2 regions of the Geodermatophilus sp. SYSU D00700 genome follow, and region 1 is predicted to be linked to the other one. Evidence: riboswitches for the same ligand, from Rfam matches in the RefSeq annotation. Region 1 holds a riboswitch; the other holds the start of a gene.

What was found. Region 1 has a riboswitch for cyclic di-AMP ahead of ACI79V_RS21040 (NlpC/P60 family protein). Riboswitches for the same ligand answer to the same signal wherever they lie in the genome.
Region 2: it holds a riboswitch for cyclic di-AMP, as region 1 does, so the genes downstream of both, ACI79V_RS04125 (C40 family peptidase) here and ACI79V_RS21040 (NlpC/P60 family protein) in region 1, are expected to answer to the same signal.

The regions. Positions count from the first base shown of each region.
Region 1 is NZ_JBJGZA010000042.1:17,569-21,767, reverse strand. Features, by position in the region: gene ACI79V_RS21045 (M48 family metallopeptidase) at 1-53, opposite strand, end outside; gene ACI79V_RS21040 (NlpC/P60 family protein) at 245-1,492, opposite strand; cyclic di-AMP (ydaO/yuaA leader) riboswitch at 1,509-1,687, opposite strand; gene ACI79V_RS21035 (hypothetical protein) at 1,847-2,161, opposite strand; gene ACI79V_RS21030 (NlpC/P60 family protein) at 2,274-4,010, opposite strand.
Region 2 is NZ_JBJGZA010000003.1:171,893-176,091, forward strand. Features, by position in the region: gene ACI79V_RS04105 (MBL fold metallo-hydrolase) at 1-218, shown strand, start outside; gene ACI79V_RS04110 (hypothetical protein) at 234-533, opposite strand; gene ACI79V_RS04115 (hypothetical protein) at 617-814, opposite strand; gene ACI79V_RS04120 (hypothetical protein) at 1,062-1,214, opposite strand; cyclic di-AMP (ydaO/yuaA leader) riboswitch at 1,569-1,720, shown strand; gene ACI79V_RS04125 (C40 family peptidase) at 1,733-2,254, shown strand; gene ACI79V_RS04130 (carbohydrate kinase family protein) at 2,311-3,225, shown strand; gene ACI79V_RS04135 (DUF222 domain-containing protein) at 3,352-4,199, shown strand, end outside.

The sequences.
Region 1 (4,199 bases):
GCACCGAGAACGAGCGCGACCAGCAGGGCGGCGCGGGAGGCGGTCCGGTTCACCCGCCCGCCCAGCTCACGCGGCCGATCCTAGGCGGACCGGCCCGCCCGGCCGCCCCGGTCCCCGGACCCGGCACCGGCCACGACGAGGGCCGGTGACCCGTGTGGGTCACCGGCCCTGGCGACGTGCTGGAACGGCCATCCCCCTGGGGCCCGCCGCGAGCGTCCGAACGGCGGGGGGAGGGGTCCTTCCGTCAGGCGATGCGGCGCATGGCGGTGATGCCGCTCATCGAGTCGACGGACACCACCTTGACCGGCACGCCGGAGGTCGAGGCGTGCACCATCTGGCCGTTGCCGATGTACATGGAGACGTGGCTGACCGGGCTGTAGTAGAAGATCAGGTCGCCCGGCTGCAGCTCCGACCGCGAGACGGCGGTGCCCATCTGCGACTGCATCCGGCTGGAGTGCGGCAGGCTGATCCCGGCCGCCGCGTAGGCGTACTGGGTCAGGCCCGAGCAGTCGAAGGCGTTCGGCCCGCCGGCGCCCCACACGTAGGGGTCGCCCACCTGCGCCAGCGCCGTCTGCACCGCCACCTGCGCGGCGCCGCTACCCCCACCCGCGGGGGCCGCCGGAGCCGGGGCGGCCGCCGCCGGAGCCGCCGCCGCCGGAGCCGCCGCGGCCGGAGCCGCCGCCGCGGGAGCCGCGGGAGCCGCGGGAGCCGCGGGAGCCGCGGGAGCCGCGGGAGCCGCCGCTGCGGCCGCCGCCTCGGCCGCGGCGTCGGCGGCGGCCTCGGCCTCGGCGGCGAGCGCCTGCTGCCGCGCGGCCTCGGTCAGCGCCTCGAACTGGGCCTCGTAGTCGGCGATGTCGGCCTCGAGCCGCTCCTCCTGGGCGTCGAGCTCCTCGAGCGTGGCCTCCGCATCGGCCCGGGCGGCGTCGGCCTCGCGCTGCGCCTCCTCCGCCGCGGTGGCGGCCTCGCCGACCTGCGCGAGCACGTCGGTGGTGTGGCCGGAGATGTGGTCGAGGGTGGCCAGCGAGCTGACGAACTCGTCGGCCGAGTCGCTGGTCATCAGCAGGTCCAGCTGGGCGAAGGTGTCGTTGCTGCTGGTCCAGGCACTGCGGGCGACCTGGCGGATCTGCCCGTCGAGGTCCTGCAGCCGGGAGCGGGCGTCGCCGAGGGCCCGCTCGGCGGCCTCGGCGGCGGCCTGCTGGCGGGAGAGGACCTCGCGGGCCTCGTTGACCTGCTCGCTGACCGCCTCGAGCCGGCGGCCGGCGTCGGCGGCGAGCTCGGCGGCCTGCTCGGGGGTGGCGGCCCGCTCGGGGTCGGCGACCGCGGTGCCGGGCACGAGGGCCACGGTCAGGGCGGCGGCGGTGCCGACCAGCGCGACCCGGCCGAGGAGCCGGCGCGGTGAGCGGCGGTGCGGGCCGGCGACGCGGGCGGTCGCGGGTGCGGAGGAGGTGGACTGTGCGCAGGCATGCCCCGGGCAGGGGCGGGGGGTCGCCACGGGCGGCGGCTCTCCGTTCTTCCTCAGCAACCGCCTACCGAGTTAGCTGACGGGTTCGGGCTGGGAAGACGTGCCCTATCAGGCGTGCGCCGGCGGGCCGGTGCACGCGAGAACTCACCCCAGTGCTGCGGTGGGTCCCCGGCTCACCTCGCGCGCACCCGCAGGCGGCGTCCGGTGACTCGGCGGTGACCGGCCGAGGTCACCTCGCGTCAGGTGACGACCACCCGGCCGGACGCGGTCACAGTACGGACGTGATGAGGTTGTGACAAACGGGACCCCTGCTGACTGTGAGAACACGCACAGTGAGCAGTAGCGCCACTCCGGTGTGTACCCGTTCGGGCGTCGACCTGCGCCTCAGCCGGTGCGGCGCCGTCCGCCGGGACGCTCCCCGCGCGCCGGGCGGTGACGCAGCGGAGGCACCAGGCCGACCTCCGCCAGCGCCCGCACGGCGCGCCGCTCGACGTCGTCGAACTCCACCACCACGCCCGGCGGCGGGGGCACCGCGTCCCCGGCGGCCGGCCCGGTCGCCCGCGCGGCCGGGACCGGCGGCACCGGCAGCAGCACGGGCCCGGTGCCCCTCTCCGCCGGCGGCGCACCCAGCAGGACGGTGACGACGCAGTCGGCGCAGCCGGTGCCGCGCACGGTGCAGGTGTCGCAGTCGATGAGCATGGCCGTGTCCCCCCTCCGGTGCCCCGGGCCGCCCCGGGTGCCGGGCCGCGGTCGGGACGGGTCTCCCTGTCGGTTGCTCCGCACGCTAGGGACGGCCACCGACAGTCCCGGCTCAGCTGCCCGCGAACTCCCAGTGCCAGGGCTCCTCGCGGCCGTTGCCCGGGTCCGCCCAGGTGGGGTGCAGCCAGCCGAAGCGGCCGGCGTTGGCCACCATCCAGGCGTACTGCGGGGTGCCGAAGGTCTCGATGCCGCCGCACAGGTCGACCGCCAGCCCCCAGCCGTGGTTGCTCGTCCCCGGGACCGCGGCCAGGGCCGGTTTCTCGCCGTAGAGCCGGACCTGGCCGGCGTAGGTGCGGTAGGAGTCGGTGATGCAGACCGGCCGGCCGAACTCCGCCTCGAACGCCGCGCTCATCGCCCGGTAGGCCGCGGCGGCGTCGCAGCGCAGCGCGTGCCCGCCCACGCCGAGGGGGCACAGCGCGCTGGGCGGGACGAGGCCGTTGGGGTACCCGCCCCAGGCGCGGGTCCCGTCGAAGCTGGGCGGGTACACGGTGTTGCCGCACTCCACCCGCAGCGCACCGCCCGAGGGCCCCGGCGCGGCCACCTCGGGGCGAGTGCCGAGGGCCGGCCGGCCCACGTGCAGCACCTGGTCGGCGGGCAGCCGGCGGACGACGACCGCGCCGGCCCGCCCGTCGGCGGCCAGCATCGTCTCCCGGTCCAGCGCGATGCCGACGTGGCCGAGCCCCGACTCGGGCGTCCCGAGGAACACCAGGTCGCCGGGCAGCACGTCGGCCGGGTCGACCGGCACCGTGACGGCGTACAGCCCGGCCTGGTCGGCGGGCAGGTCGACGCCCGCGGCGCCGTAGACCGTGGAGACCAGCGAACCGCAGTCCCAGGAGTCCGGGCCGGCCGTCCCCGGCGCGTAGGGCTGCCCCAGCGTGTCCATCGCCGCGCTGACGGCGGCCACCGTCTCGGCGGGCAGCACCAGCAGCGACGTCGGCTCGCGCGGGAACTGGGCGGCGCCCCGCTGGGCGCCCCCCGCGGCGTCCCCGACCGGGACCAGCCCGGCCGGCAGGCCGGCCGCGGGGGCGGCCAGGGCCGAGGCCGGCGGGGACGCGACACCGGCCGCCGCGAGCTGGTCGAGGTGGGCGCGCCAGTTGGCCGCCGTCTGCCGGTTGACGTCGAGCTGCTCCTGCTGGAGGTCGGCCAGCTGCCGGTCGACGTCGCTCAGCGCGGCGTCGAGCTCGTCGGTGACCGCCGCCGCGGCGGCCTCCAGGTCGGCGACCTGGGCCGCCAGCAGGTCGGCCCGCTGCTGCGCCTCGGCCAGCGCCGCGTCCGCGGCGGCCTGCTCGGCCAGCGCCGCCCGGCGCTGCTCCTCGGCGGCGGTCACGACCGCGCCGGTGTGGTCGTCGACGGCGTCCAGGTAGCCGATCGCGGCAGCGGCGTCCCCCGGGTCCCCGCCGGAGAGCAGGACGCTCAGCGGGGACAGCGTGCCGCCGTCCCGGTAGGCCGCCGAGGCGTAGCGCGCGACGACGTCCTGCAGGCGCGCGAGCTCCGCCTCCGCCTCGGCCACCCCGGCGGAGGCGGCGTCGACGTCGGCCTGCGCGGCGGCCAGCGCCTGCTGCGCGGCCGCGACCTCGGCCTGGCGCTGCTGCAGGTCGGCCTGGACCTCGGCGGCCCGCTCCTGCAGCCGGTCGAGGGCCTCGCTGTCGAGGACCCCGCTGGTGCCCCCGGGCTGGTCGCTGGGCGCGGCGGCGGCGGGTCCGGCCGGCACCAGCGCCACCAGCACCGCCGCGGCCGTGACCAGGAACGCCGCGCGACGCCGCGGGCGCGACGCGGGGTCCAGGCGCACCGGACCACCCCCCGTGACCACCGGACCGTGCGGTCCGCCGGGGGATCGTCGTCCGCGCCGCCGTCGTCCCGCAAGCGCTCCGCGCGCCCCTCCTCCGTCCGGGTCCCCGCGCCCGGCGCGTCGCGCGGCGCGTCGTCGACGACGGGCGCCGGCGGACCCGCCTCCCCGGGACTGTCCGACCCCCGGCCT
Region 2 (4,199 bases), on a different contig from region 1:
GCGAGGGGCACGCGGCGGGGTGGTCGCCGCTGGAGACCGCGCGCCGGCACGCGGACAACCCGTACGCGGCGTGGCAGGAGTCCGAGCGGCTCGTGGGCAACCTGCACCGGGCGTACGCCGAGCTCGACGGCCGACCGCCGGGCGAGCGGCTGCCGCTGGCCGACATCTGGCCCGACATGGTCGCCTTCCACGGCGGCCCCATCGGCTGCCGGGCCTGAGGGCGTCCCCGGCGGTCACGCCGGCGCGGGGGCACCGTCCAGGCACCGCCGGGCCGCCGGGCGCATCCCGAGTCCCGCGAGGATCCCCCCGGCCCGGCGCCGGCGCTCGCGAGCGCGCTCGCGCAGCAGGCCGCCGAGCGCGGCGTTGACCGACCGGTCGGCGCGGCGCTCGAGGAACTCCGCCGTCGCCAGGTGGGTCGCTGCCCGCCGCAGTGCCTCCGCGCGCTCGAGCCGTTCCTGCGGTCCGCGGCCGGTCGGGGGCCCGTCGGTCCCGTCCGCGCCCGCCGTGCCGCCGGCCGTCATCGTGGTCGTCATCGCGTCCCTCGCCTCCGTCGGTCCCCGCATCTGTGGAGACGCCGGAAGGCGGCGGGGATGACGCGGCGCGGGGAACGAGGCGGTCAGCTGCCGGGGAAGCCCGGGCGGTCGCCGGTGCCCATCCCGCTCTCACCGGCGCGGGGCGACTGGTCGGGCGCGGCGCCCACCTCGGCGTCCTCGTCGTCGTGGACGGGGCGCTCGCCGGGCAGCACGTCGTCATCCTGCCCGGAGCGGTCGTTCGTGCCGCCGTACGGCCGTCCGGTCATCGAGCCCTCGGTCACTGCGGACCTCCTCCGCCGTGCACCGACCGGCCGGCTGGGCTCACCCCGGTCGGTGCCGGGGTGCCCGGCCGGCCGGCTGCGGAAACCGTCGCCCCGAGACGCGGTGTGCCGGTTGATCCCGGGCTCTGCCGGCTCGATCGCGCCCGCAGAGCGCCGGGAGAGCCGGCAATGGGGCGGCAACCAGCGCGAGAAGCACCGCGCCCCCCGTCCCGGAGCGGGACGGGGGGCGCGGTAGGGCGTCGGTCGGTCAGTAGGCCCGGCCGCTCGTGCCGCCCTTCTTGTTCTTGTTCTGGAAGTCGCGGACGAACTGCTTGATCTTCGCCTGGTTCTGCGGCTTCTGGAGCTCCTGCACCACCTTGGCGGCGACGCCCGAAGCCACGAGCTTCCTCAACATCCCCACGGGGTCCTCCTCCTGTCGGCTCCTGTCCCGTTGCCCCGTCAACGCGCGGGGCAACCGTGGGGATCCCGGTCTTTCACCCGTTCCACCGGTGGCGGGCCGCTGACGGGGCGTGCGGACGCACCGTTGCGTCCTTTCTCGTCCCATCCGGCGTGTCGGCACCCGACCGGGTGCTGCCGCGTGTCCAGGACCTCGGCGTGCGCGGTGGTCGCGCGGGCGTGTCCGATCCGGGAAACCAGTCAAATCCGCAGGTCCGTCCCGGGCGTGGCGCCGCGTTCCGTCGGTTGAGGGCCCCCGGACCCCTCCCTACCGTCGTCGCCGGTCCGCCAGGGTCCTTCGTCGCGCCCCGTGCGACACCTGGTGGCCACGCCGAACCGGGCGCCGGAATCAGCCGGCAGCCCGGGCCGGGGACCCACTGCAGCACTGGGGTGGAGCGCGACTCGTCGCGCCGGGCGACTCCTCCGTCCGAACCCGTCAGCTAACCCGGTAGGCGGTCGCGGAGAACAGGAGAACCGTCGTCCATGACGACTGCACGCACGTCCACCGCTCGTCGCTCGTTCCGCGGCATCGCCGTCGCGGCCATCGCCGGAGCCGGCATCGTCCTCTCGCCCCTCCCGGCCTCGGCTGCCGCGGGCGGTGGTGGTGGCACCGCGACCGGGACGGTGGCCGCCGCGCCGGCGCCCGCGCCCACCGGCGCGGCCCAGGTCGCCGTCGACACCGCGCTCGCCCAGGTCGGTGACCGGTACGTCTACGGCGCCACCGGGCCGGACTCCTTCGACTGCTCGGGCCTGACCAGCTTCGCCTACAAGGCGGCCGGCGTCTCGATCCCGCGCACGTCGAAGGCCCAGTCGACCTTCGGCACCGCGGTGGCGAAGGCCGACCTCCAGCCCGGTGACCTGGTGTTCTTCTACAGCCCGGTGTCGCACGTGGGCATGTACATCGGCAACGGCCAGATGGTCCACGCCTCGACCGCCAGCAAGCCGGTGGCCGTCGTCGACCTCGACTCGATGCCGAGCTACGCGGGCGCCCGCCGGGTCGCCTGACGCACGTCGCGGAACGGTGCCCCGGCCGGGCTCTCCGGCCGGGGCACTCTCGTGTCGTGGTGCACGAGGACGGTCCCCGGTGGCCCCGCCGCGCCGGCGCCGGACCGGTGGTGGCCGTGGGCAAGCTCGTCGCCGACCAGCTGCTGGAGCTCACTACTCCGCTGGTGGTCGGGGGCCAGCAGCGGGTGACCCGGACGACGACGGCGGGCGGGGCGCCGGCCAACGTGACGGCGAACCTGGCCCGCCGCGGCACCCCGACGCGGCTCGCGGGCTGGGCCGGCGCGGACCCGCTCGCCGACACGCTGCTCGCCGGACTGGCCGGGCGCGGGGTGGAGACGGCGGTGGTCCGCCGTGGCCGCACTCCCCTGTCGACGGTGCTCGTCCACCCCGACGGCGAGCGCACGCTGCTCACCGACCGCGGCGAGGGCGGGCTCGAGCCGGACGACGTCCGCGCCGCGTGGCTCGCCGGCGCGGCCGCCGTCCACCTCGACGGCTACGACCTGTTGCCTGGCCGTTTCCCGGACGCGCTCCGGGCAGCTGCCTCGCTCGCCCGGGACGCCGGCGTGCCGGTCACCGTCGACGTGGCGGCCGCGACGCGGATCGAGCGCCACGGGGCCGACGCGTACCGGGAGCTGCTCGTGGCGCTGCGGCCGGACGTCCTGTTCTGCAACGCCGTCGAGGCCGCGGTGCTGGGATTGGACGGCGACCGGCCCGCGTGGGCGCCGGCACTGGTCCTCGTGCACGCCGGCGCCCGGCCCACCCGAGTGCTCACCGCGGCGGGTGCGTGGCAGGTGCCGGTGGAGCCCCTGCCGGAGGGACGGCTCCGCGACACCACCGGCTGCGGGGACGCCGTCGCCGCCGGGGTGCTGGCCGGCTGGCGGACGGGGGCGCCGGTCCTGGACGCGGTCCGCGCCGGCCACGAGGTGGCCGCGGTGGTCGCGGGTGTGGTCGGGGCCCAGCCGCCGCCCTGACCGCCCGGGCTCACCGTCGACACCGGCGTCACCAACAGGTGCCTTTGTAGCGATGATGGCATCGGTCAAGGCTCTGACCTGCGGATTCAGGTTGTGCACCGCGTGCCGGTCGGCTATTGTTCGATCATGTGTTCGAGCGGGTGGGGGACCGGTGACGTCCTGGATGACGTCGCCGCGCTGGTCGCCGAGCGCAACCGGATCGATGCCGCCCTGGCCCGCCGGGTCCGCGCCGCGGAACTGTCCCAGGCGCCCGAACGGGACGGGCAGAAGAGCATGGCGTCGTGGCTGCGCGGGCACTGCCGGCTCTCCTCGGCGGCGGCGTCCCGGCTGGTCGGCAACGGCCGGGCGCTGGAGCACCTGCCGGCGCTGGCCGAGGCGCACGAGGCCGGGCTGGTGTCGGCCGAGCAGGTGGCCGAGGCCGCGCGGGTGGTCACGCCGCAGCGGCGGGCCGCGGCCGCCGCCCAGAACGTCGACCTGGCCGCGATGGACGCCGCACTGACCCAGGTCGCCCTCGACTGTCCCCACGCCGACCTGGTGCAGATCGTGCAGCGCTACCTCGACGCGCTCGACCCCGACGGGCCCGAACCCGACCCCACCGCCAGCCGGTCGCTGACGGTGTCCAAGCACGCCGACGGATCCCTCAGCGGACGCTTCCACCTGGACGCGGTGGCCGGGGAGCGGTTCCAGGCGGCGCTGGAGCCGTTCGTGCAGCGCGACCGCCCCGCCGGCGACCAGCGCACCCGGGCTCAGCGGCAGGGCGACGCGCTGGTGCAGCTGGCCGACACCAGCCTGGCGTCCGGTCAGCTGCCGGTGCTGCGCACGGTCAAGCCGCACGTCGCGGTGCGGGTCGACCTCGACGACCTGGCCGACCCCGCCACCGGGCCCGGCGCCGCCACCATGGGCTTCGGGGCGACGATCTCCGCGGCCCGGGCGCGCTGGCTGGCCTGCAACGGGGCGATCTCCCGGGTGGTGTT